DNA from 3 places in the Pseudovibrio sp. FO-BEG1 genome. Region 3 is predicted to be linked to each of the others. Evidence: riboswitches for the same ligand, from Rfam matches in the RefSeq annotation. Region 3 holds a riboswitch; each other region holds the start of a gene.
The links. Region 3 has a riboswitch for cobalamin ahead of PSE_RS02850 (ABC transporter ATP-binding protein). Riboswitches for the same ligand answer to the same signal wherever they lie in the genome.

Region 1: it holds a riboswitch for cobalamin, as region 3 does, so the genes downstream of both, PSE_RS13560 (TonB-dependent siderophore receptor) here and PSE_RS02850 (ABC transporter ATP-binding protein) in region 3, are expected to answer to the same signal.
Region 2: it holds a riboswitch for cobalamin, as region 3 does, so the genes downstream of both, nrdH (glutaredoxin-like protein NrdH) here and PSE_RS02850 (ABC transporter ATP-binding protein) in region 3, are expected to answer to the same signal.

The regions. Positions count from the first base shown of each region.
Region 1 covers NC_016642.1:2,954,630-2,964,466, forward strand. Annotated here, with positions in the region: gene PSE_RS13535 (ferredoxin--NADP reductase) at 1-294, shown strand, start outside; gene PSE_RS13540 (regulatory protein RecX) at 451-984, shown strand; gene PSE_RS13545 (heparin lyase I family protein) at 1,101-2,225, shown strand; gene PSE_RS13550 (formate--tetrahydrofolate ligase) at 2,222-3,889, opposite strand; gene PSE_RS13555 (DMT family transporter) at 4,222-5,115, shown strand; cobalamin riboswitch at 5,292-5,505, shown strand; gene PSE_RS13560 (TonB-dependent siderophore receptor) at 5,680-7,491, shown strand; gene PSE_RS13565 (ABC transporter substrate-binding protein) at 7,591-8,463, shown strand; gene PSE_RS13570 (iron ABC transporter permease) at 8,460-9,458, shown strand; gene PSE_RS13575 (ABC transporter ATP-binding protein) at 9,458-9,837, shown strand, end outside.
Region 2 covers NC_016642.1:2,461,042-2,470,878, reverse strand. Annotated here, with positions in the region: gene PSE_RS11380 (FAD-binding oxidoreductase) at 1-783, shown strand, start outside; gene PSE_RS11375 (FAD-binding oxidoreductase) at 808-2,187, shown strand; gene nrdF (class 1b ribonucleoside-diphosphate reductase subunit beta) at 2,299-3,276, opposite strand; gene nrdE (class 1b ribonucleoside-diphosphate reductase subunit alpha) at 3,293-5,443, opposite strand; gene nrdI (class Ib ribonucleoside-diphosphate reductase assembly flavoprotein NrdI) at 5,425-5,829, opposite strand; gene nrdH (glutaredoxin-like protein NrdH) at 5,834-6,055, opposite strand; cobalamin riboswitch at 6,157-6,353, opposite strand; gene PSE_RS11350 (LysR substrate-binding domain-containing protein) at 6,651-7,577, shown strand; gene PSE_RS26695 (nuclear transport factor 2 family protein) at 7,712-8,407, shown strand; gene PSE_RS11335 (FMN-dependent NADH-azoreductase) at 8,458-9,126, shown strand; gene PSE_RS11330 (SMP-30/gluconolactonase/LRE family protein) at 9,214-9,837, opposite strand, start outside.
Region 3 covers NC_016642.1:607,649-617,485, reverse strand. Annotated here, with positions in the region: gene PSE_RS02880 (DNA polymerase III subunit gamma/tau) at 1-267, shown strand, start outside; gene PSE_RS02875 (YbaB/EbfC family nucleoid-associated protein) at 347-673, shown strand; gene recR (recombination mediator RecR) at 852-1,463, shown strand; gene PSE_RS02865 (GNAT family N-acetyltransferase) at 1,580-2,098, shown strand; gene PSE_RS27830 (zinc ribbon domain-containing protein) at 2,203-2,631, shown strand; gene PSE_RS02855 (hypothetical protein) at 3,244-3,516, opposite strand; cobalamin riboswitch at 3,990-4,200, shown strand; gene PSE_RS02850 (ABC transporter ATP-binding protein) at 4,546-5,328, shown strand; gene PSE_RS02845 (ABC transporter substrate-binding protein) at 5,340-6,278, shown strand; gene PSE_RS02840 (iron ABC transporter permease) at 6,334-7,335, shown strand; gene PSE_RS02835 (class I SAM-dependent methyltransferase) at 7,591-8,298, shown strand; gene PSE_RS02830 (DUF1499 domain-containing protein) at 8,476-8,964, opposite strand; gene PSE_RS02825 (hypothetical protein) at 9,462-9,837, shown strand, end outside.

The DNA of each region.
Region 1 (9,837 bases), 2.3 Mb from region 3:
ATCACCAATGATCCCCTGATCGGTGAAGTCGCAGCGGGCAAATTGCACCTTTATAACTCCGTAACCCGTGAGCGTTTCAAACGGGAAGGGCGCATCACGCACCTGATCGAAAGTGGTAAGCTCTTTGATGATCTCTCAGTGCCACCACTGGACGTTGCTGAAGACCGAGCCATGATCTGCGGTTCCATGCACATGATCGCAGACACCAAAGCGCTGCTGGAACAGCGCGGCTTTACGGAAGGGGCCAACAACCATCCTGGTGATTTTGTTGTTGAACGTGCGTTCGTGGGCTAACCTGCCGCAAAATATGTGATAGCTCATTTCTGTTGCAGCGTATTCCCGCAAAAGAGTTTCGATTGTCGGGTGAGAATACGCTCTAAGAAAAAGATTTAGAGCCAGATGCGCGAATAGATATGAGCGCAGACTGCTCTGGATTGGAGATGGGCTCACGTGGGCAAGAAAATATCCTCTGAATATCTGCGCCGGGCCGCGCTACATTATCTCAACAGATACAGCGCGTCCGAAGACAGCTTGCGGCGTGTTTTGAAACGCAAGATTGAGCGTCGAGCCAGAGAAGCAGAAGAAGAACCCTACGAGTATTATGAGCTGATCGAGCCTGTGGTCGCGTTTTGCCGTGAGCACAGCTTCATTGATGACCTGCGCTTTGCCCAAAGCAAAATCAGGTCTGGCACGGTCAAAGGCAAGTCCAAGTCCCGTATCAAGCTGGAACTCAGCGCTAAAGGTGTGTCTGGCGAAAACATCCAGACTGCCTTTGATGATGAAGAGCACGACGACCAGCGCGCCGCCATCTCCTATGCCAAACGTCGCAGACTAGGCCCATGGCGCACAAAGCCAAAAGAAGAGCGCCGCGACAAGGAACTGGCCAGTCTTGTGCGGGCTGGCTTCCCATATTCACTCTCCCAAAAGATTGTTGATATGACTTTGGAAGAGGCCGAAGACATCATCTACGCGGCAGTGCTCTGAGGATTTTCGTCAAATCCTTTGAAAAATCCCAAGGGCCTTTTGTAAAGGCAGCAAGAATTCTTCTCTAGATTGATCTGATCTGTACTTAATCCAGCACCGCACCTTTGGGAGAAAAGATGCCGGGTTCAGATCGACGCACCACCTTCAGAAAACACAATCTGCTGATTTCTGCGCTTGCCGGAGTGAGCCTGCTGATATTGCCAGCTGCTTCCTTGGCAAATGATCGAACACCCGCAAATGAGCCCCCCGAAAAAAAGGATGTCATCGTTACGCCCGAGCAAGGTGGAGGTCTACACGTTGACCAGATGCGTCAAACCAAGTGTGCTGTTATCATCGATGACTTCGACGAGTATCCCAGCCCGGAAAACTGGGACATCCACCGGATGAACAAGCCGGAAAACTTCCAGATTGAAAGTGATGTGGTGCGCGATGGCGGCCATGCGCTGGCAATCACGGTCTTCGGTGATGATGAGCTGGATTCGGAAGGCAATCTCAAAAACGAACTTTGGGAAGCCCGCCAGAAGCGCTGCGATTTTGGAGATGAGGTTTGGTATTCGTTCAGCTTCAAAATCGATGGAACAGTTTGGCCTGCAGGCTCAACCCGATGGGTGATCGGTCAATGGAAAGAAGATTCCGGAGGCAGTCCATTTCTCGCGCAACGGTTTGACAACGGCGTCTTTCATATAACGGTGCAGCACAACGATACACGCAAGTTAGTGGCACAAGCCGAGGGTAGCTATCAACAGGACTTCAAAGGCTTCTCGCGTGAACTCCAGCAAATGCTGAGTTTAGATCGTCAGGGTTTTCGTAACAGAAATGACGCAACCCGAACCTCAGACGAGTTCCTTGGCAGCGGGCTCACTCTGGAAGAGCTGAAGAAGGCGATTGAAACGCAGGATACCTCCAAGTTCCCGTTTCTGGCAGATCCACAAACCTATTCAGATTACCCCGGCATCAAGATTGAACTCTCCGATGATCCTGTTCTGCCAGACCCCACTGACGGCTGGGTGGATATGCGCTATCGGGTAAAGGGAAGTCGCGTCGGGCAGGGGATTATCGAGATCTGGGCCAATGATAGGTTCATCGCCCGTGTTACCGGTTATATCGGCAATGATGAGTTCTCCGGTAACACCCAATACTTCAAGTTTGGGCATTACCGGGATTATGATCGCGATGATCTGCAATCAACCGTCTATCTGGACCGCTTTCGCAGAGGCCCACACCGATCAGATGTGGATTAGAACAGCCCTTCAACCTGACCGTTCTCATCAAGTCCAATGGTTTCCGCAGCTGGATGGCGTGGCAGACCCGGCATCACCATGATGTCACCCGTCAGGGCCACAATGAACCCGGCACCGGCTGAAAGCCGTACCGCCCGCACATGAATGCTGTAGTCAGTAGGTGCCCCAAGCAGGCTAGGATCGGTCGAGAAGGAGTAGGGGGTCTTCGCCATACAAACGGAAAGATGCCCGTAGCCTTGCTCTTCATAGGCCTTCAGCTGATTCTTCACAGACTGATCGCAAGTGATTTTGGAGGCACCATAAATCTTCTTGCAGATGCGGCGGATCTTTTTCCAAAGACCCAGATCATCCTCATAAAGGTGCTTGAAGTCAGATTCAGTTGTCTGCAGAATTTCAGAAACTGAAGTTGCGAGCTGCTCAGTGCCCTTGGAACCATTGGCCCAGTGTGTGCATGGAACGGCCTTTACACCAAGTTTCTCCATACGCTTCATTATGGTGGCGATTTCCTGATCCGTATCAGGGCCATAGCGATTGATGGCAACAATTACAGACACGCCGTAGCTCTGGCAGTTTTTGACGTGGCGCTCCAGATTGCTCATGCCTTTTTCAAGTGCGTCGATGTTCTCTTCCGTCAACGCGTTCTTGGCAACGCCGCCATGCATCTTCAAGGCACGCACAGTTGCCACAACCACTACCGCATTTGGTGTTAAACCAGCTTGGCGGCATTTGATGTTGAAGAACTTTTCTGCACCAAGATCTGCACCAAATCCTGCCTCCGTCACCACATAATCAGAAAGGCGCAAGGCAGTCTTGGTCGCGATCACCGAGTTGCAGCCATGTGCGATGTTCGCAAATGGGCCACCGTGAATAAAAGCCGGATTGTTCTCCAGTGTCTGCACTAGATTAGGGCGGAAGGCATCTTTCAGCAGAGCCGTCATCGCACCATCAGCTTTCAGGTCACGGCAGTAAACTGGTGTCTTGTCTTTACGATACGCAATCAGCAACCGGCCAAGTCGGTCCTGAAGATCCTGCAGGTTCTCGGCTAAGCACAACACCGCCATCACTTCAGAGGCAACGGTGATGTCATAGCCAGACTCGCTTGGGTATCCATTGCTCACACCGCCAAGGCCAGTGGTAATGGATCGCAGTGAGCGATCATTGATGTCCACCACGCGGCGCCACACGATGCGGCGCTGATCAATGTTCTCCGCATTGCCCCAATAGATGTGGTTGTCGATCATGGCTGAAAGCAGGTTATGAGCTGCGGTGATTGCATGCAGATCGCCGGTGAAATGAAGATTGATATCTTCCATCGGCACCACCTGGGCATAACCGCCACCAGCAGCCCCACCTTTCATGCCAAAACACGGGCCTAGAGAAGGTTCACGCAGGCAGATGGTTGTTTTCAGGCCAATGCGGTTCAGTGCATCACCAAGGCCAACCGTCGTTGTTGTTTTACCCTCACCTGCAGGAGTAGGGGAAACAGCAGTCACAAGTATGAGTTTTCCATGTGGCCGGCTGTTCACCTCTGGCATCTCATCCAGGTTCACTTTGGCCTTGAAGCGACCATAAGGCTCAAGAGCATCCTCCGGGATCTCCAGATTTTGAGCGATACGCGCAATTGGTTTCATGTCTGCTGCGCGGGCAATTTCAATATCTTTCATGGAAAAACTCCAGATTAGAACAGGTCACCAAAGGAGCCGGAGAGAGCGTCAAAACGCAAATCAGGCAGGAACAGCAATGTAATCCCTACGTAGAAGCTCTAACGAATGCACGTAGAAAGTTCAAGATTGTGTCTGATCACTTGAAAGCAACTTAGTTAACGGCTGTCATTTGCATTTTTGCTGAGACTGGAAACATTATTGCCTGAATAGCTGTTGGTCTGTTCTAAATATCACCAAACTGAGCTTGCGCGACAAAACCAAGGGCTTTAGAGCTGTTTGGGTTTTCAAAATTATCTACGCCAAGGCCGTAGTTTCGTCGGTTAGGTCACCCCATGTTTTTATTCGAAGTTGCCGCGCTCGGTGCTGCTGCCACCTGGGCCATCGGTGGTCTCATTTCTGCAAAACCTGCTGCGCATTTAGGAGCCATCGGCTTCAACTGTGTGCGCATGTGGTTCGTTGTGCTGTTTCTGGGCGCCTATATGTTTGCAACCGGCACATGGAATACCGTTGATTCTAGCCATGCATCACTCATCTTCTTGTCTGGCTTTATCGGCATCTTCATGGGGGACACACTGTTGTTCCTCACCCTCAATCGCATGGGGCCGCGCCGTACAGCCATTCTGTTCTCTATGAACGCACCCATGTCAGCTCTGCTGGGCTGGTTGTTCTTGTCTGAGGAGCTGTCTCTGCAGGCCGTTATCGGCATTGCCTGCGTTCTTGTCGGCGTTATCCTCGCCATCGCATTCGGAAAGCGCAAAGACCAACTGCATAAATGGGAAGCAATCAGAGGTCCGGTCGTGGTCGGCGTCCTCTTCGGCACTTTGGCGGCTCTCTCCCAGTCCGTGGGTTCGATCATCATCCGTCCCGTCATGGAAAGCGGCGCTGATCCTGTCGCGATCTCCCTCATGCGCTGTACTATCGCTGCCTTTGGCTTGCTGGCGCTGTTCTACCTGCCAGGCCGTCCATTCCGCCTTGCAAACCCGATCAACAAAGAGATCGTCGCACTCGCATCCTTGTCCGGCATGCTTGGCATGGGCATCGGTATGACCTTGATCCTCTATGCGCTCAGCGGCGGCGAAGTAGGCATTGTCTCTACGCTTTCCGCAACAACACCAGCAATGATGCTGCCAGTTCTCTGGTGGCAGACCAAAGAGTTCCCAGCCATCGGTGCATGGATCGGAGCACTCCTCGTTATTGTTGGCTGTGCACTGATCTTCATGAGCTAATCAGCGAGAAAGATCATACTCTATCTAACCACCACAAGCAGGTGCGACCGACTAAGGCCGCACCGCAAGATCTGGTAGTGGAACAATCACTTGCAATTTCTGTGAGTTTACCCGGCAATTGGTCGAATTTTATCAAGTTCCTTGCAGAGGCAGTTGACGGAAGCCCCCGAAATCTGATCAATAGCCGGGTATTTGGTATTTTTATCGATCAGATGAAAATGAAAAGGGAACACGGTCCTATTGGATAAGCCGTGGCTGCCCCCGCAACTGTAAGCGTAGAGTTGTTGCTCACACATGCCACTGATGCTGTTGTTTAAAGCAGTGTTGGGAAGGCGGAGCAGCAATAAGGACGCGCAAGCCAGGAGACCTGCCAGATGCAGTCACTCACCCAAAGCACGGGGCGTGCTAAGGGGCGGTATTCCGTTCAGGTGACATTCACAGTGCGTCTGACCGGCAATCAAACACACCTCTTTTCAAGAGGTTAGAGTAGATTTCTCCAAAGACGCACAATGCAATCAACAGCATAGCAGTTCTGAAAGCTGCTGTGAATGGTGGACCAAACTCGTGCGTAACACATCTTGGATCGCAGCTACCCTCAAATCCGGCGTAGCTCTCTCAGCACTCCTCAGCTCAACCCTCGCATCAACTGCGCAGGAAGCTGATCTCGACGAAGTCATCGTCATCGCCAACAGAACGGAAACCGAAGCCGGCAAAGTCGGCTCCACAACCCATGTCGTCACCGAAGAAGACCTTAAAAACGATGGCGCTACGTTCGTCTCTGAATACCTGATCAAACTCCCAGGCATTTCCTTTTCGCAGAACGGAGGGGCGGGGAAAGCAAGTGCTCTACGCATCCGTGGAATGAGCGGCTACTACACAAAAATCCTTGTTGATGGGGTCGATATTGCAGACCCATCTGGAACGCAAGTCGAAGCGCGTCTTGAGCACATTCTGTTAAACGATGTGGAGCGAATTGAGATTCTGAAAGGTTCGCATAGTGCTTTGTATGGCGGACAAGCTGTTGGTGGTGTCATCAACATCATTACCAAGCGAGCTGAGCCTGGCACCGTAAAACACAATGCTGCGGTGGAGGGTGGTAGTTACGGGACTGTGAATGCGTCCTATGGGTTTCAGGCTGCTACTGATAAAGCAGACATTGCAGTTAATGTGCAGCGTTACCATACCGATGGTTTCAGCGCGCAAACTCCCAAAGGCGGGGCTGCAGATGAAGACGGATATGAAAACCTGACCTTCTCTGCAAAAGGCTCCGTCGATGTTACAGATGCATTGAACTTATACTTTGTCGCTCGCGGTACAGATGGTCATAGCGAGTATGATGGCTTTAATAATCCTGATGCCCGCAACGAACAGGACTATCGCCAATACATTGGTAAACTGGGAGCAAATTTTGCTTGGTTGGATGACCGTATGACAACCGATGCTTCATTCCAGATTGTTGATACCACTCGTAAATACTACGGTGACAATCCTGGTACATATAAAGGCGATCGCTATAAGTTTGATGTGTTGAACACCTTCGATGCAACCGATGAAATCACGTTGAATTTTGGCGGTGATTGGATGCATGAAGATTATGCTGAATATGGCAGCAGTCGTATATTTGGTGGCTTTGTTGAAGCAATGGTTGAACCGACTGACGAGCTTAGTCTCTCTGTGTCATCCCGTTTGGATCACCATTCTCGTTTTGGAACATACTGGTCTGGTCGCGCGACCACGTCCTACCAGTTGCTGGAAGGAACACGCTTCCGTTCAAGTTTTGGCAATGGCTTCCGCGCACCTTCTCTCAACGAGTTATTCGGCAAATGGGGAGCCAATCCAGATCTGAAGCCAGAAACAAGCGTGAGCTTTGATGCTGGTATCGATCAGGACTTCCTGGATGGTAAAGTACGTCTTGGAGCAACTTACTTCCACATACTGACTGAAGATCTCATCGCGTACACAAGCAAGTACGAACAGATCGACGGCTTGTCCCGCAGTCAGGGCGCAGAACTCTCCGCCAGCTGGGATGTGCTCGATAACCTGAGTTTCAATGCTGCTTACACCTACACATGGGCTGTTGGGCCGGATAAAAAACGTCTGCGCCGTGTGCCTCTGCATGATGTCAATGTCGGCGCCACGTATAAGCCGGTGGATGTTTTGTCTCTCAACCTCAACACCAGTTATGTTTCTGGCATTGAAGACAACGGAGACCTCGACGATTTTGTCTTGGTCAACGCAAAAGCGGCTTATCAGTACAATGATAATCTGACATTCCACGTTCGCGGCGAGAACCTGTTGGATCAGGACTATGAGCGGATCAAGGATTATCAGACACCGGGCCTTTCCGTTTACGCTGGTGTTAGCGCCAGTTTCTGATTAAGTATGCCGCTCAGCAAAGGTTGGGCGGCATTCTCTGGTTTCTTCAGTACTGCCCGATGCTGCGTCCCAAACTCTCACGCTGCTCAAAAGGTCTAAATGCGAAATAAGATCAAAAAGATCATGCAGACCGCACTGCTGATGACGCTGGTTATCAGCCCGGCAGCGGCCCATGCAGATGTGAGTGGAGTGAGTGCACCCAGACGGGTCGTATCCATGAACCTGTGCACCGACCAGTTTTCCATGTTGCTCGCAGGTGAGGGGCAGCTTGTCTCGGTTTCCAGATTGGCATCAGACCCAACGCTCTCTGTCATGAGTGAAGAGGCAAAAGCCTACCCGATCAACTTCGGCGGGGCAGAAGAGATCTACCTGATGAACCCGGATCTGGTGATCGCAGGCACCTATACCAATCAAACCACCGTGCAGATGCTACGCGGCCTTGGCATCACCGTGGTGCAGGTTCCGCCGGTGCGCACTATCCCGGATATCGCCAGAGAACTCCGCCGTCTCGGTAAAGTGCTGGGACAAGAGCAAAAAGCTGAGGCACTGGCCAGCCGGTTTGAGGCTACCGTTCAGCGTTTTGTAGAAGCACAGCCCGATGAGAAAGCACGGGCAGGAGTCTATTACGCCAACGGCTACACCGCTGGGGATGGCAGCCTTGTCAACGAGCTGATCACGACAGCAGGCCTGCAGAACATCGCCAACAATATCGGCCTCAAAGGCACCAGCAAACTGCCACTTGAACTGCTGATCCTGGAAGACCCGCAGTTGCTTGTTGAGGGTACTCAGTTTTCCGACAAACCTGCATTGGCATTTGAGCTGCTGGCTCATCCGGCCTTAAAACGAACACTCGGCAACAGTGGACGCGTTTTGATGGAAGACAAATATACCATCTGTGGCCTGCCGTTTGTCGCCGAAGCCATAGAGAAACTGGCTAATCAATCCAAACGCTTGGGGGCACAAGCTGAATGACAAAGCATCCTGATGCCCCTCTGATCGTAATCCTCGGCCTGATCGCAATCACGCTGTTCCTGACCTCTCTCATGATCGGCGCTGCTGATCTGACAGTAACTCAGCTCATAGAAGCAGCTTTCGCTGCCGAGAAAACGCCGGTTTCCATCGTCTTCTGGGAGATCCGTGTGCCGCGTGCTCTGCTGGGGGTGATCACCGGCGCAACGCTTGGGTTGTCTGGAGCAGTCCTCCAGGGCCTTTTGCGCAATCCACTTGCAGAGCCGGGCCTGATCGGCGTCAGCTCCTCCGCCAGCCTTGGAGCTGTGATTGCAATCTACACCGGTCTGACTATCACCATGCCTTACGCACTCCCAGCTTTCGCGCTACTGGGGGCTGCGATTGCTGCTGTTCTACTGCCAATGTTGGCAGGGGGAAGAGGGCAGACGCTGACACTGATCCTTGCAGGCGTCGCCATTTCCAGCATCGCCACCGCGCTCACGTCTTTAGCGCTCAACCTGTCTCCGAACCCGTTCGCAGCCATGGAAATTGTGTTCTGGATGCTTGGCTCGCTCAATGACCGGTCCATGCAGCACCTTTTCATCATTGCTCCATTTATTGTTGTCGGTTGGAGCTTGTTGCTCACCACCGGCAAGGGCCTCAATGCCTTGTCTTTGGGGGAAGAAACTGCCCACACCATGGGCGTCTCACTGCCTCGCCTGCGCTTCTGTGCTATTGCCGGAACTGCGGCCAGTGTCGGTGCTGTGACAGCGGTAACCGGCACCATCGGCTTCATCGGCCTGATCGTCCCGCATTTGCTGCGCAAGATGGTAGGGGGAGAGCCGCAGCGCCTGCTCATTCCAAGTGCGATTGCGGGAGCTTGCCTGCTGACCCTCGCTGATATCACGGTAAAGCTCTTCGGTCCTCAGTCCAACCTGAAGCTGGGTGTACTGACGGCAATCGTCGGGGCGCCGTTCTTCCTCTGGCTGATCATCAAACAGCGGAGGGCGTTGATCTGATGCTGCTGCAACTCAAAGACCTTTCCGTCAACTACGGGCCAAAGAACATCCTCTCTTCAATCAATCTGGAGATTGGGAAAGGCGAGATTGTTGGCCTGATCGGACCAAACGGATCGGGTAAGTCCACCTTGATGAAGGCGATGGTTGGGCTCATCCCATCAAATGGTGAGATCAGCTACGACAATCGGCCTCTAAAAAACATCTCCGCACGCCAGCTATCAAAGCATGTTGCTTACATGGCGCAGGAGCGGGATGTGGCATGGGATCTGTCTGTAGAACGCATCTTGGCGCTAGGTTGCGAAGCCATTGGTGGCTCCGTTCGCACTCCTAAACATAAAGCAGAACTGGAAGAAGTCGTCTCAAGTCTTGGCCTGGAACC
Region 2 (9,837 bases), 1.9 Mb from region 3:
TTTCCCAGCATCAATCGCGAAGATATTGCACTCACATGTTACACCCCTGATGATGGTTGGATTGACCCTTATGCTGCGCTCCAAGGTTTTCGAAGATCAGCGGAACACTTGGGGGTCACCTACATTCGCTCCAGTGTGACAAACATCCAATGTTCTAGAACGAAGTTACAGACAGTCACTTTGGCTGATGGGTCTACGGTCGGAGGTAAGTATTTCATCAATACCGCTGGCCCCTGGGCAAATAAACTGGCAGCTATGACGGGCTCATCTCTTCCCGTGGTGCCAATGTGTCGTGTTCAGCATTTCTGGAAATGTGCTCACGAACTAGAAACTCTTCCCTTAGTCAAAGATGAAAGCGGCATGTTCTTCAGACCTGAGGGGGATGGATTTGCTGGCGGGCGTCCAAGCTTTGATATTGAGCCAGGATTTGTCGATGATATCTATAGCGGTTTCTTCGCAAACTATTTCGAAGAGGTCATTTGGCCGATGATGGCCGGCCTTGTGCCTAAGTTCGAAGCCATCAAGCTGCACCGAAGCTGGGCGGGACATTACGCACAAAACTTGTTGGATGGGAACATGATCATTGGGAAGTACTCACCTGGTCATGAGAACCTCATTACGGCCTGCGGCTTTTCCGGACATGGCATAATGCATGCACCTGCAGTGGGCAGAGCCTTGGCAGAACTCGCACTCACCGGCTCCTATCAGTCACTAGACATGACGCGCATGGAAATGAGCCGTGTCTACAAGAATGAACCGTACGCCGAAATCGGCATCAAATAGTCAAGACTAAAAGAACCTAGAGAAATGACACAGCATTCAGCAGAGGTCGCCATTATTGGCGCGGGTGTTGCCGGTATCGCAACTGCTTACTATCTGGCCGAACAGCACAACATCACCAACGTACTTCTAATTGAGCAAGGCCAACCCATGGCTTTCACCTCAGCTCAATCTGGTGAGAACTATCGCAACTGGTGGCCACATCCCAGCATGGTAGACTTCACCAATCATTCTATTGATTTGATGGAGAAAATTGCGCGTGATAGCGACAACCGCTTACATATGAACAGACGCGGCTATGCTTTAGCAACACGCCGCACTCAAGTAGACGATTTGATAGATCAAGTCCGTTATGGGTACGACAATAAACGCGATGACTTAATCCGTTTCCATTCCAGGGCGGAAGGTTCGGGTTATCAGTTTGCTGAAAAGCCAGATTGGGAGATCGCTCCCGATGGCGTAGACGTAATTCAGAATCAAGAGCTTATCCGAAAGGCATTTCCTTCTTTTTCCGAAGACATTCAGACTGTCTTGCATATCCGCCGCGGCGGAGACATCTCCGGCCAGCAAATGGGGATGTATATGCTGGAGAATTATAGATCAAAGGGTGGTCGGCGCCTTACCGGGATGGTCAGACAAATCAACCAACAAGATGGCTATGTTCTGGAGATTGAAACAAGTGAAGGCCTAGTGCAGGTCAAGACTGAGAAAATAGTCAATGCAGCAGGTCCCTTTGCGGCCAAAGTTGCCGAAATGATTGGCGAGGCGCTTCCTGTTTACAATACCTTCCAGCAAAAGATAGCATTTGAGGACGTTGAAAGAGTCATCCCTCGAGAACTACCTTTTTCTATCGATCTGGACGAGCAACTCATTGACTGGTCTGATGATGAAAAAGAATGGTTGGCAAGCGACGATGAGTATAAATGGCTGACGGAGCAGATGCCTGGAGCTATCCATTGTCGACCGGATGGTGGTGACAATGGTACTTGGCTAAAACTAGGCTGGGCTTTCAACGAAACGCCCCAAGACGCTACTTGGGAACCTCAGTTAAACGATCAGTTTCCAGAAATTGTGTTGAGAGGAGCTGCGCGGCTCAATCCATCACTGAAGGCGTATTACGGCAAACTTCCCAGAAGCATGACCCACTATGGTGGCTGGTACACAATGACTGAGGAGAACTGGCCGTTGATTGGGCCTATGGGTAAAAACGGCGCTCAGAAAGGCGCATTCATGATCACTGCCCTATCTGGTTTCGGTACGATGGCCGCCTGCGCATCAGCTGATCTGGTAGCAAAATGGGTAGCAGACGATCTGAAGCCCAAGTACGCCAATGATTTCTCACTGGACCGCTATCAAAACACAACGCTTTTGGCCGAACTGAAAGAAGCAAGTAAAGGCGTTTTGTGATCTTGGTTTGCGCCTGATGGCAATAAAGAGATAACTGTTATCGAGCGACACCTGATTTAAAAGAGAATGCAGGTGTCGCAAAACTAGTTTGGTCCAGTCAGAAACTACCTTCTAAAAATCCCAGTCTTCATCCTCAGTAGCAACGGCTTTGCCGATGACGTAGGAGGAGCCGGAGCCGGAGAAGAAGTCGTGGTTTTCGTCGGCGTTTGGTGAGAGGGAGGCCATGATCGCCGGGTTTACCTGGCAGATTGTTTCAGGGAATAGGCCCTCGAAGCCAAGATTTTGCAGAGCCTTGTTGGCGTTGTAATGCAGGAAGTGTTTGACATCCTCAGTCAGACCGAGCGGATCATAAAGATCCTCAGTGTATTTGGTCTCAAGATCATAAAGGTCAAACAGCAGAGCGAAGGCGAAGTCCTTGATCTCGGTTCGCTCAGCCTCTGACAACCGCTCCAAACCACGCTGGAACTTGTAGCCGATATAGTACCCATGCACCGCTTCATCGCGGATGATCAAACGGATCAGGTCTGCAGTGTTTGTTAGCTTTGCTCGGCTGGACCAATGCATCGGTAGATAGAAGCCGGAATAGAAAAGAAAGCTCTCCAGAAACACGCTGGCGATCTTTTTCTTTAATGGACTGCTGGTCGCGTTGTACTCCTCCAAGATCAAGCGGGACTTAGCCTGCAGAAACTCGTTCTCTTCTGACCAACGGAAGGCATCATCCACCTCAGCTGTGCGGCACAAGGTGGAGAAGACAGAAGAGTAAGAGCGGGCGTGGACGGCTTCCATGAAGGCGATGTTGGTGAGTACTGCCTCCTCATGGGGTGTCACAGCATCAGCCATGAGTGCTGGAGCGCCAACTGTATTCTGAATGGTATCCAGCAACGTCAGGCCAGTAAAGACGCGAATGGTGAGTTGTTGTTCTTCTGGAGTGAGCGAAGCCCAACTTTGCACATCGTTGGACAACGGAACTTTTTCCGGCAGCCAAAAATTGGAGGTCAGGCGGTTCCAGATCTCAAGATCTTTGTCGTCCTGGAGCCGGTTCCAGTTCACCGCTTTGGTCACTGGATGAATGGCGCTATGTAAGGTCATATGAAATCCTCAGATCTTAGAGTGAACAGGCCACGCAGCCCTGAACTTCAGTGCCTTCCAGTGCCATTTGGCGCAGGCGCACGTAGTAGATTGTTTTGATACCCTTTTTCCATGCGTAGATCTGGGCTTTATTGATATCGCGGGTGGTTGCTGTGTCCGGAAAGAACAGTGTCAACGATAAGCCTTGATCCACGTGCTGAGTGGCGGCGGCATACGTATCGATCAATGCTTCTGGTCCGATCTCGTAGGCATCACGATAGTACTCCAGATTGTCATTGCTCATGAACGGTGCCGGGTAGTAAACGCGGCCAATCTTCCCCTCTTTACGGATCTCAATTTTGGAAACGATGGGGTGGATGGAGGACGTGGAGTTGTTGATGTAACTGATTGATCCGGTTGGAGGCACGGCTTGCAAGTTGCGGTTAAACAAGCCGTCCGTCATCACCGCATCTTTCAAAGCCACCCATTCCGCACGGGTTGGAATATGAATGCCGAACTTCTCAAAAAGAGCCACAACCCGCTCTGTGTCCGGAAGCCAATCCTTCTCAACGTATTTGTCGAAGAACGCTCCCGAAGCATATTGGCTGTCTTCAAACCCCTTGAAGCTAACACCACGTTCCCGAGCCATTGCATTTGAAGCGCGCAGGCAGTGATACAGCACGATGCAGAAGTAGATGTTTGTGAAGTCGATAGCTTCCGGACTGCCATAATGAATGAGTTCACGTGCCAGGAACCCATGCAGGTTCATCTGTCCAAGGCCGATGGCGTGGCTTTCATCATTGCCACGGCGCACAGATGGTACGGAGACGATAGCGCTCATTTCAGAAACAGCTGTTAACGCGCGGATTGCTGTTTCAACGGTCGAACCCAGATCTCCGCCATCCATGGCCCTTGCGATATTGAGGGAACCGAGATTGCAAGAGATGTCAGAGCCAAGGTGGGCATAGGACAAATCATCCTTGAAAGTGCTGGCCTCATTTACCTGCAAGATCTCTGAGCACAGGTTGGACATGTTAATGCGGCCAGCCACCGGATTAACCGCATTTGCAGTGTCTTCAAACAGAATGTATGGGTAGCCACTCTCAAACTGGATTTCTGCCAGCAACTGGAAGAACTCACGGGCCCGCATCTTCTTCTTGCGGATCTTCGGGTTATCGACCATCTCCCGGTATTTTTCTGTCACAGAGATTTCGGAGAATGGTATGCCGTAGACCTTCTCAACATCATGCGGCGAGAACAGGTACATTTCTTCGTTCTGTTTGGCGAGTTGGAAGGTGATATCCGGAATAACCACGCCAAGAGACAAGGTCTTGATGCGGATCTTTTCATCTGCATTTTCGCGTTTGGTGTCGAGGAAACTCAGAATATCCGGGTGGTGTGCATTCAGATAAACCGCACCAGCACCCTGGCGTGCGCCCAGTTGATTGGCATAACTGAAGCTGTCTTCCAGTAGCTTCATCACAGGCACCACTCCAGAGGACTGGTTCTCAACGCCCTTAATCGGGGCGCCAGCTTCACGCAGATTGGTCAGCAACAAAGCGACACCGCCACCACGCTTAGACAACTGCAAGGCGGAGTTGATGGAGCGACCAATGGACTCCATATTATCTTCCAAACGAAGCAAGAAACAGGAGATCAGCTCTCCGCGCTGTTTCTTACCTGCATTCAGAAAAGTCGGGGTCGCAGGCTGGAACCGATTGGAGATGATTTCATCCATCATCCACATAGCCAGGTCTTCATCACCGCGAGACAGAGCCAGCGCAGTCATCACCACACGGTCTTCGTATCGCTCCAGATAGCGTTTGCCATCAAATGTCTTGAGTGCATAGCTGGTGTAGAACTTAAAAGCGCCAAGGAACGTTGGGAAGCGGAACTTGCGTTCATAAGCTGCCACAAAAATGGCCTTCACAAAAGCAGGGTCATATTGGTCCAGAACCTCTGCTTCATAGTAGTTCTCGCGTACCAGATAAGACAGTTTCTCTTCCAGAGAATGGAAGAACACCGTGTTCTGGTTCACATGTTCCAGAAAGTACTGACGCGCAGCCTGGCGGTCAGCGTCAAACTGAATTTTGCCCTCTGCGTCATAGAGGTTCAGCATGGCGTTCAGCGCGTGATAATCAAGACCCTGTTGTCCGCTGTCCGGTTGTTCTAAGAGTGTTGTTTCCAAAATAAATCTAACCCCTGACGAACCCGCGCAATGTCTGTTTCCGTGCCAGCAAGTTCAAACTTGTAAAGGCAAGGGCAGTTGCATTTCGCGGCAATAATTGTGCCTGCATGGGCGAAGAACGCCCCAAAGTTTCGGTTGCCGGAGGCGATGACACCTCGCAGCAGGTTTCGATTGGCCGCATCATTCAAAAATCGGATCACCTGCTTGTGCACCGCCCCTCGCCCTTCGCCGTCCGCATAAGTTGGCGAAATCAGCACAAAAGGATGCGTCATCTGAGGCATAGGCTCAGAAGCACGATACGGTATGCGCTCTGCCAATAGGCCGAGGCATTCAACAAAGCGATGGGTGTTTCCGGATGGGCTTGAGAAGTAGACCAGCCCGCTCACGAGATCAGGCGAGCGCGCTTATCTTATCTGGGCGAAAACCAGCCCAGTGTTGGTCGCCAGCAACAACAACAGGGACCTGGCGATACCCAAGCTCCTGTACAGCAGCGAAAGCATCTGTGTCCTGAGAAAGGTCAATCACGTCGTAGGAGATTCCAGCGCTGTCCAGCGCGCGAGTGGTAGCGGTGCACTGCACGCAAGCAGGCTTGGAATATACGGTAATGCTCATGCTTCAAACCCCGTAGCATGGGCGAAGAGGCAGGGGATGAGAGGCCAACGCTGCGCTGGAACGCAAACGTGCCCGCAACCCAAACAGGCCCTCCGCCCGTGGTTGTTAAAATGTCCCTTGGCAGGTCTCCTGACTTCACAGCTCTGGCACAGGCTCTCTACCTTCCCGGAATACGATCCAGTGGCATAAATGAGAGCCCGCTTGCTGCTTACAGTTGCGGGGGCAGTCCCGGAATCTCACCGGCTTCCCTCTTAGCTTGCGAGTCACCCCCGCAAGAACCAAGATAGCTCATATAGTGCATTTGCGTAGGAGGCGGTCAACATATAGAAGTCTATGCACAGCTTATTGTTGTGGAATGCCGTAAGCGCCAGAGTGGCAAATGGACTGAACATACAATCTAACTTATCCAATCCAGAATGGCCCTCTCAGTAAAATTCTAACGATTGATCAACTCAAATTTGGTAAACGAACCTTTTGAACTCAGAGAAACGCATTAGTAAGATTAGCTTCAAATCATAATTCTTGACCAAACTCTGAACTATCTTAGATTTATTAATTTCCTAACAAAGCCTCACAAACAGAGTTTCAGCGAACCATGCCTCAAATCCCTTCTTTAAAAAGCATACAGGCGTTTGAAGTGGTTGTGCGGCGTCTGAGTTTTAAGGATGCGGCGGAGGAATTGCATGTAACGCCGACGGCAATCAGTCATCAGATCAAGAACCTTGAAGAGCATTTTGGGGTGGCGTTGTTCCACCGTCTGCCGCGATCTCTTCGTCTAACGAAAGAAGGGGAAATTTACGCCCCTTTTATCCGAGAAGCTTTTGAGAAGTTGAATGCCGGGTCTGCGGCTCTCTTGAATGATGACCTTGATGGTACACTGACAATTACCACCACCAACTCCTTTGCCTCAAACTGGCTTGTACCACGGCTCAAGCGATTTTCAGAGCAGAACCCATTGATTGCTGTGAAAGTTCTGGGCTCCGATGAGTTACTTATCTTTCCACAAGACAACATCGATCTGGCAATCCGATATGGCGAGTCCGATCATGTTGACTTACACGCTGCCTGGATATTGGATGATTATGTTTCAGCTGTGTGTGCCCCAGATTATCTGCCTGCATCGCCAGAGCTATCAATGCTTCAGAAAGGCCAGTTGATACAGTATGAGTGGACAGGATTTTCAGACAAAGACCCGAGCTGGGAGGGGTGGTTCAGGAGCCAAGGGTTTAGGTTTGCTCCACAAAAACCAGTCAATACGTTTTCCGAAGAGCATATGTGCATCTCAGCGGCCAGAGATGGACACGGGGTTGCTTTGGTTAGTTTGATCGCAGCAGCACGAGACCTGGAAGAAGAACGCTTGGTTGCGCCATTCGATTACTCTGTCAAAAACAAAAGCTATTATCTGGTTTGTCCCAAGTCTTCAGCTAACAGGGCGAAAGTCCAGGTGTTTCAGGATTGGCTGCTGGATGAAGCAGATATGTTTCGCGATAGCGCGATAGGTCAGCGTTTCTTTGAAAAGTAAGTGATGCCCTGAATCTCATTCAGCCGTCAGCTGAAATCTCTGATGTTGTTCTTTATTTTGTACTCAAGGTAGGACTGAGCCTGACCTTCTGGTCTCCATGAGAGAGATCAAAAGCTAATGGCAGAGGCAGTCCCATGCGGTCGCAAGATCAAATTCAAAGACTAATCAATCAATATAGTTTCACTCTGGATTCTGGGAACCTCAAAGGGTTCGCCGCCTTGTTTAAAGAGGCAAGCTGGCACTTTGACGGCTCGGAGCCAGTTCATAGCAGCAAGGACCTGTATGATCAGGTTCTAACGCGAGTCATCTTGTACGAAGACGGAACACCCCGCACCCGTCATATGACCACCAACTTGGACATACGAGTTGATGAAGAAGCTGGCAGAGCTGAGTGCCAACGATATATCGTCGTTATTCAGCAAGCCGATGACTTTCCATTGCAGGTTATCTACTCAGGTGAGTATTTTGATGAGTTTATCCGCCAGCAAAATGGGGAATGGGGCATGGAAGGCAACATGCATCAAGGAAAAGAGGCCTTGTTAGCAGGTGTTCTATCTACTGTTTTACTCCAGCCGGACGGGACACCTAAGACCCGACACATCTCTACCAACATCCAGCTTGAGATTGACAAGGAGGCCAGCATTGCAATCTGCAAACGCTATGGCCTTGTAGTACAGCAGACAGCTGACCTTCCCTTAAAGCCAATCTTCTCGGCGGATTACTTTGATACTTTTTCTAAAGTGGATGGTGTCTGGCGCTTTACGAAATGTGAGCTTAAGCGCGCATTTGTCGGAGACCTTTCACACTTGTTCTCGCAGGAACTCGCATAACTTCCGGTGCCCCCACAATCCAGAAAAGCAGACACAAGGAGACGTCTCTGATGACAACGCTTTTACAAATTGATGCCAGTATTCGGGGCAGCGAGAGTATTGTTCCGGAGTACAACTCCATTTCCCGCAGCATCTCAGCAACCTTCATGAAAGAGTGGCAACAGCACAAACCAAATGACACAGTGATTTGTCGTGATGTTGGTAGACATCCACCGGACCATATAACTCAGGATTGGATAGCAGCGGTTTTCACTGCCCCAGAAAACAGGAGTGACACACAAAATGCATTACTTGCTCAGTCAGACAACCTGATTGCTGAATTGGAGCAAGCCGACATCATAGTCCTGTCTACTCCGATGTACAATTACGGCATGCCAGCTGTTCTAAAGGCTTGGTTTGATCAGGTAATGCGTATCAACAAAACTTTCAGCTTTGACCTGGCTCGTGGTGATTATCCGATTGAGCCAATTTTATCTGGCAAAAAGTTGGTTGCGATCACGTCTTCAGGAGAGTTCGGATTTGGGCCTGGTGGTATTCGTGAAAGTCGGAACCATCTCATGCCGCATATTAGAACCTTAAAAGGATATCTTGGGGTTGATGAACTGTTTGAAGTCGCAGCTGAATACCAAGAGTTTAATGACACACGACATAAGACCTCCGTGCAAGATGCGCATGCAAAAGCGAGAGATTTGGCCGCAAAGCTTGCTTTACTGTACTAGAGGTTCAGTCTAAGCAACAGCCAAAAACTAAACCCACCATCTGGTGGGTTTAGAGCTGTCAGTTCCAGAAAAGATCGTGTTTGCTCTTCACTCAGACCCAACTTGCTGAATGTGAAAAGTGTCTCTGAGCTCATCACCTTCTTTCAAGGCGCTACCAAGCGTATGCAGGTGACCATAATTGACGTAAAGCTTGCCTTTCACGACAACTCCAGTGGTTGGGTAAACATCACCCATTTTGAATGCTTGCCCTATGGATGCTGAGCTCCAGTCATCATCAGAAACGAGTTGGAACACCGTGTTGGAGACAATTCCAGAAGCACGATTGGTGATTGCGATAAGCTCATCAGGACCAGTCAAAACGAGGCCATCGGTACCAATGAGTGGCTGAGGCAATGCTACTTCAGTGAAGGCTGATGGATCATTCAGAGGGACTTTGAAAAGCGAACCATCACTTTTCTTGGCCACAAGAAGATATCCATTCTTATGATATTGTATCCCGTTCAAATTAAACCCGTCACCAAGAAACCTCTCATGGGAAAGAAACACGCTGGCTTTGCCAGATGGCGTAACTTTGTAAATGGATGCAGCCAGGCTATCCGTAATGTAGGCATTGCCATCCGCATCGACTGTTAGGTCATTTGCAAACTTTTTCTCAGCAGGCTTGAGATCTGACAAATCAATGAACTTTAGAGGGGCGCCCGTTGCTAAATC
Region 3 (9,837 bases):
GAGTGGACCGGTCGTCGCTGGATTGTTGCGGTTAGCCGTGAGCAAGGCCGCCCGACTTTGCATGAAGAGAAAGAAGCGAACCAGAGACAGTTGGTTTCTGATGCGCATTCTGATCCGGAAGTGGTGAAACTTATTTCTGCCTTTCCCGGAGCTAAGGTTGTTGACGTGCGCATTTTGAAGCAGGAGGAAGATCTCCCCCTTGAAGCGGCGTCCGAGCCTGTCGACATAGAAGACATGGACTCTATGGATTTCACCCAAGATTTCTAAGGTTTCTGTGGTATGAAACCTAACGAGCAGAACAAGAGAAGCGCGACATGCGCTCAAGAGACGTTTAAGGAGCGAGTCGATGGACTTTCTTAAAATGATGAAGCAAGCCAAGCAGATGCAGGAAAAAATGGGCGAGCTTCAGGAGACTGTGAACGAGCTTTCTGTTGAGGGCACCTCAGGCGCAGGCATGGTAACCGTTACCTTGAATGGTAAAGGTGAAATGACCGGATTGAAGATCGATCCATCTCTCATCAACGCTGATGAAGTTGAAATTCTAGAAGATCTTATCCTCGCTGCGCATAATGATGCTAAGGCGAAGGGTGAGGCGCTGGTTCAGGAGCGCACGCAGGACATGATGTCCGGCATGGGCCTGCCAGCGGGCATGAAACTCCCGTTCGGCTCCTAAGTTCTTCAGGTTTAATCTGTTGCCAAATCACCGCGACCCTGCGCAGATTTGGCGGCATGCCTGAAATGGATTTATTCCCTCTTGCCCGCCTCCTCAGGCGGGCATAGTTTATCTGGCATTGTCTCGCAAATCAGCTTTGCGGGTGCCTTTTCTTTCTCGCAGAGAGCATAGATTTTCGATGAGTACACGCAGGGTTGCTGGTCCCGAAATTGAACGCCTGATTCAGCTGCTTGCCAAGTTGCCCGGCCTTGGTCCACGCTCGGCCAGACGCGCCGCTTTGCATCTGGTTCAGAAGAAAGATCAGTTACTTATCCCTCTGGCGGAAGCCATGGGCGTGGCTGTTGATCAGGTTGGCATCTGCTCAGAATGCGGCACCGTTGATACCAGTGATCCTTGCACCATTTGCTCTGATCCGCGCCGGGATGGCTCCACCATTGTGGTGGTTGAGGACGTCTCTGACCTTTGGGCGCTGGAGCGGGCATCGGCAGTGAGCGCGCATTATCATGTCCTCGGTGGCACCTTGTCTCCGCTGGATGGAATTGGGCCGGATGACCTCAATATTTCCAAGCTGATGGAGCGTGTTGAAAGCGGCGGTGTGAACGAAGTTATCCTCGCGGTGAATGCCACCGTTGAAGGACAGACCACAGCGCATTTCATTACGGATCAGCTTGCGCGATTTGAGAATGTGAAAGTGACCCGCCTTGCCCATGGTGTGCCGGTTGGTGGGGAACTGGACTACCTTGACGAAGGCACTCTGGCGCAGGCTTTGCGAGCAAGAACAAAGTTTTAGCAGGTTTCTTGCTCGGCACTTATGCGAGGATTTCAGTGGCATAAGTCGTTTGCGTTGCTATGTGCGTTGATTTGAAAGCTTTGCGTGTTTTTTGCGCTGATTGGGATTTTTGAAAAATGGACACATCTTCCGCCAAACCTATCGAGTTTTTCATCCGCAAAACCCAGCGCAACGATGTGAACGAGCTGCTTGCCCTGCTCAACCGGATTATTGAGGCCGGGGGGACAACTGCGATTGAGAAGCCGCTGAACAAAGGTGAGTTCATCGACTGGTTTCTTGAAGCGGACATTCTGGAAAGCACTGTTTGCGCGATTGACCGTGAAACCGGTGAGCCGCTTGGCTTTCAGATCGCCAGCCATTACGGAGATATCCCCGCGGACTGGGTTGATATTGGCACCTTTGTGAAGCCGGGCCTGCACAAAAGCGGCATTGGCAGTGCGCTGTTTAAAGCGACCCTCGCTAATCTGGAGGGCAAAGGCCTCGTCGCCATCAACGCCACCATCCGCGCCGACAACACCGGCGGCCGCGCCTACTACACCTCCCGCGGCTTCAAAGACTACAAAGTGCTGGAAGCCATCCCACTCTCTGACGGCACCCCGGTAGACCGGATTTGTAAGCGGTTTGATTTGGGGTGAGTGCGAGTTGGAGATTTAGCATTAGCGTCACCTCGCAAGCTTTAATACAACTCTGAATTACATTACAAGATCATATTCAACCTATAAAATAATTTGGTAATTTTATGTATCTTGATCCTTTCATAACAGAACTATCGCCGCTCCAATACTTGATTTCCGTCCTCATCACCATTGCAATTGGGGCCATAGTTGGAGCAACTGCAGCTCATTATAAGCAAAGGACAAAAGTGGGATGGCTGATCTTATGCGGACTATTTCCATTTATGATGTTTCCACTTTTCTGTTTGCCTAATTTGAAACAACCCTCAGCACACTCCTTCAACGGAAAAACATGCCCAAGATGCGCGGAGACCGTAAAAGCAAGAGCTCAAGTCTGCCGATACTGTGGACACGAGTTTCAACTCCCCAAAAAGAATAAGCAACGTCTAGGCAACTCAGAAAATGCGCAGGAAGTTGACATAGAAACCGGATTAGTGAAGGTCAGTGAAAGCCACTTTGTTGCGCCACAATTCACCCCCAAAGAGAGGCTTTAGCCTTTGGTCTTGAATGCCTTGATGGCATCAGCAGCTCCACTACGTCCAGCTGATCAAACCAAAGACATTCAAGCTGATTACTGAAGTACAGAACACTTCACAATCAATCTCCCTAGATCCCGGAACTGCGCTGTGCTTGTCCGGGATGACGGTGGTGGGTGGTGAGGTTGTTGGGGTTGCCTCAATTCCGTCATCCCGCGCTTGATGCGGGATCCAGTGAATGGGGTGGCAGAGGGAATGCTACCCCTTATTTTCAGGGAGTGGACGTGGTGTGGGTGGCACTGGTAATTTTTAGGGAGGTGCTGACCTGCGGCGGGTGGTATCGCCGCAGACCAGCAGGGCACCGATTGGCGAGGATGCGGGGTGTATTTGCGTTTCGCCATTGGCACCGGAGCAAGAGGCACTAGTTTGTGCCATTTACCATTCACAGTGATGTTGCACGCGCTTTGCGTGGTCAGGGTTGCCGATCACGTTTAGCGCATTGCACGATCAAGCCATTTCCTGAGCCAGTCCCTAAAATGAGGCTGGCTCTTTTCTTTGCTGCCGGGCTGTTTCCTCATTTGAACGCGATGGGCTTTGAGGATTGAGCGCTCGAGCAAAGGGCAATACGGCTTAATCAGGAAGCGGAACTTTTGTGTTTATTGGCTGCGGATGAGCGACCCGCTCTAACATTCCGCAGCTCTTTTCCAGTGCTTCGAGGCGATCGCGGAAGGCGTGATGCAGAGTGAACAGGGCATCGCGCTCGCTGGAGTGCTGCATTCTCTCTGTCAGCACAAGGTGCTGAATATACGAGAGGTTCTGCAGATCCGAGACAGCGACGATGACTTCGTCAATTTCATTTTGGAAAGTATTTGTGGCGCTACATGCGCATGCGGAGTCGTTCATTCTCAATCCCTCTGTTTGTAGGGTGTTGAACAACCGCGCGACAACAAGGCTTTCGACGGCCCGCTGGCGAGCGGGAGGTTCGAAACCTGCAAACAGACAGGCGAGTTTATTCCCCCCGAAGGGGTATTGTATTCACCGCCCTCCCGCTCATAGCAAAGGGTTTGCGCGCTACCTATAAAGCAGGCACAAAAAATCCGCTAGTCGACGGGAGCGGTAACCGCTGTTTGGAGAGGTTTCGACGCCTCATGTATGAATGTTGAATGAAAACCAGAGGTTGTCAAACTGACAGTTTTTACAGGGATGTGGATGGCAGAGTTTACGCTCGCCTGGTGAGGCGGTTGAGCTGTGGTTTGGGTCTGTGCTCATGGCTCTGGGTCCCGCATCGGGTGCGGGATGACGGTGGGTGGTTGAGGCTGCTATCAACAGCACCTCAGGTTCCTTCGCGAAAACTCTTGCAATTGGGGGCGGTAAAACTCAGTATGCGCGCTGATGGTTTCTGGGGAGCGAAAGGCCTCGGGATTAAAAGGGAACACGGTGAAGTGTAGCCAACAGGCGCTAATTCCGTGACTGCCCCCGCAACTGTAAGCGGTTAGCGAAGCCAAGCGTGCCACTGGAGAGATCCGGGAAGGCTGGCTGAGCACGGACCCGCGAGTCAGGAGACCTGCCATTATGTTTCACTTCAACCCGGGCGGGGCGTCCCGGAAGGAGGCCATAATGGTTGCATTGGCGCAAGCCTCTCACATATCCGGTTTCTATTTGCCCCCGCTGCAGCGCGGAGGGCGTTATGAGACCTTTTTCCTCACCAACTAAACTTTATCCCGGATCGTTTTGCGAGCCGCTGATGGTCTGCGCATGCGTGCGCTTGACTTTTACTTCAGGATTCGACAATTGATGTTACGTTATAACGTTACATCGATAATTATGTAGCGTTTCACTCAGGTGGGGTGGTTGAATGCTGGATCCTGTTTCTTTTCATTTCAATGGCTTAGGCTGTCCGATCAGGGCTGAACGGCGCAAGGATGCTTTGTCATGAGCGCGGCTTGTGTATCCGTTCGCGAGGTTTCCTGGGCGCCGGATCGTAAGAGCGCGCTTGTTCTGAAACCGCTGAGCTTTGAGCTGGCGGCGGGGCACACCCTTGGTGTTGTGGGGGCGAACGGGGCTGGGAAATCGACACTGCTGCGGCTGCTTTATCGCTTCAACAAGCCGATGAGCGGGCAGATTTGCATTGGTAGCGATGACATCTGGTCTCTTTCAGCTCGGGCAACAGCGCAGCGGGTGGCAGCGGTGCTGCAGGAGCAGCCGACAGATTTTGCTCTCAGGGTACGCGAGATTGTGGAGCTGGGGCGCACACCCTATCGCAGCGGGCTGGCGGCTTCCGGTGAACATGACCGGCAGGTGGTGGATCGTGCGATCCATGCTTTGCAGCTGGATGGGCTGGCCGGGCGGTTGTTCGGCACGCTTTCTGGCGGGGAACGTCAGCGGGTGATGGTGGCACGGGCTTTGGCGCAGGAGCCGGAGCTGCTCATTTTAGATGAACCGACCAACCATTTAGACATTCGCCATCAGCTGGAAATTCTGAAGCTGATTGAAGAGCTGGATCTGACGATCATCACCAGTTTGCACGACCTGAACATGGCGGCGCAGGTGTGCGATCAGATCCTGCTGCTGGATCACGGGCAGATGCTGGGCTTTGGGGCTCCGGAGCAGATCCTCTCCCCTGCCCTTGTTTCGCAGGCGTTTCACGTGCGGACCACGCGTGATCAGCTGATGGCCCGGCAACAATCCCTCCTTACTTTTGATCTTCACTCATAAGGACTGTTTTCATGAAAAACTTTGGTTTGGCGCTGACTGTAGCGCTGCTTACTTCTTCGGCTGCCTTGGCAGAGGTTTCCGTACAAAGCTGTAGTCGCACCGTTGAGTTTGATGGCGTGCCGCAACGGGCTGTTTCCAACGACTCCAACCTGACAGAGATGATGCTGGCGCTGGGGCTGCAGGACAACATGGTGGGTTACACCGGCGTTTCTGGCTGGAAGACACTGGATGCAGAGCTGACCGACAAAGTGGCTGTGTTGCCAGAACTCTCCCCGAAGTACCCAAGCAAGGAAGTGCTGATCGGCGCTGATGCGGACTTCTACTTCGCGGGCTGGAACTACGGCATGAAGGTTGGCGGTGAGGTAACGCCAGAAACGCTGGAGCCGTTTGGCATCAAGGTGTACGAGCTGACCGAGAGCTGCATCCATCTCGGTGAGAAGCCTAAGGTTTCCATGGATGACATGTACAATGACCTTTTAAACCTTGGCCGCATCTTTGGTGTTGAGGCGCGGGCGGAAGCGCTGGTGCAGTCTTATCGTGATGAGCTGACGCAGTTCAAAGCTGGCCTGAAAACCTCTGACACACCGCTGCGCGTGTTTGTTTATGACAGTGGCGAGGATTCTCCATTCACTGCCGGTCGTTATGCCATGCCGACTGCGATGATTGAAGCGGCCGGAGGCACCAACGTGCTGGATACGCTGGAAAAGAGCTGGGCGCGGGTGAACTGGGAAGCTGTGGTTGAGGCGAACCCGGAGATGATCGTGATCGTCAACTATGGCGAGGTGACTGCCGAGCAGAAGCGTGAGTTCATGCTGAACAACCCAGCCTTTGCGGAGCTGGATGCGGTGAAGAACGACCGGTTCGTGACATTGGAGTATGCGGAGGCAACGCCAGGACCACGGAACATCAAGGCGATCAAGAAGCTCGCTGCTGCGTTCTGGGGGAACTAAAATGAGCGAAGGAACCGGCGTTGTCGTGGCCCCGCCTGAGGGCCGTTCTCCTCATATGCTGCAGATCTGTTGCGTGGGATTGGCTGCGCTGGTTCTTTCGGTTTGCCTTGCTGTCTCCGTTGGCGCGGTTTCTGTGTCCATGGAGACGGTCTGGGGTGTTCTCGTCAACAAACTGGTGCCGGGATTGGTGGAGCCGAGCTGGTCGTTGGGCCGAGAGAACATTCTCTGGCAGATCCGCCTGCCCCGTGCACTGCTGGCGATTATGGTCGGGGCCGGACTTTCCATCGTTGGAGCCTGCCTGCAATCCGTAACCCGCAACCCGCTGGCGGACCCGCATCTGATTGGCATTTCTGCTGGTGGTGCGTTTGGGGCGGTGTTGGCGCTGCTGCATACGGGGCTGTTTCTGGGCTTGCTTACGGTGCCGTTGCTGGCTTTTCTCGGTTCTCTTGGGGCAACGCTGCTGGTGGTTGGTGTTGCCAAGTTCACCAGTGCGACCAGCGCTGACCGGCTGGTGCTGACAGGTGTTGCGGTGAGCTTTGTGCTGATGGCGGGCGCGAACATTCTCATCTTTCTGGCGGACCCGCGGGCCACGCACACCGTGGTTTACTGGATGCTGGGCGGGCTGGGACTGGCGCAGTGGACGCATCTTCTCTATCCGCTGGCGGTTCTGCTATTTTGCGGGACGTGGCTTTGGCTGCGGGCCGGGCATTTCAACGCCATGACCATTGGCGATGAGACCGCGACAACACTGGGCATCTCCGTGGCTTCCTTCCGGTTGGAGACCTTTGTCATCAGCGCACTGATTACCGGGGTGATGGTGGCGTTTTCTGGCATGATCGGCTTTGTGGGGCTGATGGTGCCTCACATTGTGCGGTTGTTTGTGGGTGGTGACTATCGGCGCCTGATCCCGGTCTCGGCTTTGTTCGGGGCGATCTTTCTATTGCTGGCGGATGTGGTTTCGCGAACTTTGATGAAGCCGGAAGATATGCCGATTGGCATCATTACCGGGCTTGTGGGCGGTATTTTCTTTATCTGGCTACTGCGAGAAAAGCGCTAGTTCGCCGTTTTTCAGGGGCTCAGGCATCTCGCAATTGTTGTGATATTGGCCCGAGCTTGCCGTGATCGCGACACAGATTTTTCGCGTTAGACTCATACAAGGCCGCTCTGGCAGCATGGCAAACAAGCGGTTTTGAAGGGAATTTGCTTTTATTCCGGTTGGTTCCGGCTGCTTTTAATTATGGTTTTGTCGCATATTCCTAGGTGATGAACAGAGGTCTGTTTCGGGAACATGTGTTTGATGCGGAGTGCGTGAATGACATCTCGTTTGTATAGCGATTTTGCCGAGCAATATGATGAGGCCATTCAAGAGAACATCTACAATGCTCTTTTGGAGCGCCCGACGCTGCTTGGCATGCTGCCTCCGCTGCAAGGGCTGAAGGTTCTGGACCTGGGCTGCGGGCCGGGGGTGTATGCGCAGTTTTTGTATGACCACGGCGCGGATGTGACCTGCATTGATGAATCCGAGCAAATGCTGAAGCTGGTGAAAGAGAAGCTGGACGACAACGTGAAGTGCTATACCTCTGACCTTTCCGACGGACTGCCGGACAAGCTGGAGGGCACGTTTGATATCGTGATTTGCCCGCTGATGATCCATTACATTGAAGATCTGGGGAAGCTCTTTTCCGACATTGGCAAGGTGTTAAAGCCGGGCGGCTATTTCGTGTTCTCAACGCACCATCCGCTGATTGATGCGCAGTGCTCCCCAAGCGGCAGTTATCTGCGCCAAGAGCATGTGACGGAGGAGTGGAACACCATTGGCGTGCCGGTGAAGGTGAGCTTTTACCGTCGCCCCCTCTCCATGCTGTTTGGATGGCTTTCCAGTGCCGGGATGTGCGTTGTGGACCTGCGTGAAGGGATGCCAGCTGCTGAGATGAAGGAAAAATCTCCGGTCCATTATGAGAAGCTGCTGAAGAACCCCAATTTCATCTTCTTCAAATGCCAGAGCCACTGCTGCAAGTGAGTGGTGAACTGAAGCTGCCTCAGACTCTTTGGCAACTTACAGATTTGTGAGTCTTAGGGTTTCTGCGGTTTATCTCCCGCAGAGTCAGTTCTGCCCTGCCCTAACTCGTGAAACCATGAGTCATTTCAAGGAGATATTGACTCTGCGAAACTCACAGGTGTGTTAGTTGCCTCTGAGTCAATTCTCACCCTCTGCAAAGGTGGAGTAAATGCTGCGGAAACGGTCGTAACGGGCTCGGTTGGCGCCCATATCGCTGTAGCCGACACGGGACTGGGAGCGGTAGTGCACAACGCGGTCCTGCTCATCGATCCAGAGCTCCACATCGTCGTTGTAGCCCATCTGAGCGCTTGTAAAGACGGCGTGAAGGTAAGGTCCATCCACCTTGCTGATCTTGTTCTTGCCCATCTCCTCCAGCGTGTTGGTGAGTGCTGCCTGCGTTGCGCCAAATGTGGCGAGCATGGGCAGCGGCTCTACATGGCGGGAGGCATCTTGCGCTTGAGAGGAGACGGCATTGGGGGAATTCGGGAGCGGCGCAAACTGTCCATCATGCACACCGACATACTCCGGGACCTTAGAGTTTTGCCAGATAAGCTTTACTGTGACACCGACCACAAGAGCCACCAGAAGAATTGCAATAACAGCCATTTTAGAAAGACCTTTAAACATTATCGTTTCCAGATTTCCCACCTGCACAGAGCATAACTCATTCAGGAGTTGCGGACGAAATGAAATTCTAGTGTTTAGAATTGCCGGGATTATGTTGGCGATGCGGTAGGTGGTTGATGCTGAAAGACGTTCATGCTCAGCTCTGTAGATCCAGTGTTTCCGTCGTTTTATTGCTTCTTTTAGCCAGCCTCAACATAAGCAGGTTCTGCCGGATTTACTCTTACCGTGCGGCAGAAATTACCTAACCCCTCATTCATTCCATAGTTTTTGGAGCAAACTATGAGCCTTTGAGAGGACTCCATCTGGCACGTGCTTTGCTTCTTATTATGTGCGCCACATATTGGCTCATAACTCGACGAAGCTGCGTTGAGTTCATTGAAGTTCCTTATTGTTGAACTGAGTTCTTCAATTGAAGTTCTGGACAGCGGCTGACGGGGTTCGTGAATTAAGTGATTGAATTTGTTGAATTGTATTAGTCAGCTTTGAGGAACTATTTGATGTCGATTAGTAATGTAGGCCAGAATCCTCTACCGAGTACTGATACTTACACTCGGTTCTCACAGTCCTCTGAAAACGTCTTTGGTACTTCGGTTTCTGAAATCGCAACAAAGCAACGTTCTATTAGCAGCGCATCCGCCGAAAATGCACGAGTTGCCGGCCCAAACTTTCGAGGTAATGTTTCCTATGAGAATTTTTTGGAGCTAAACGGGCTCAATCAGAGTTTGGGCAAAGAAGGGCTGGAGGGTATTGCGCAAAGGAGTAAAGAAGCTGAGCTGGAACTGAACGCTGAGCTGGAGGAGCACCTTGCGGAGGGTAAGAGACGATATCACGAAAACTATGAAGAAGATAACAAACGTATAAGACAGAACATCG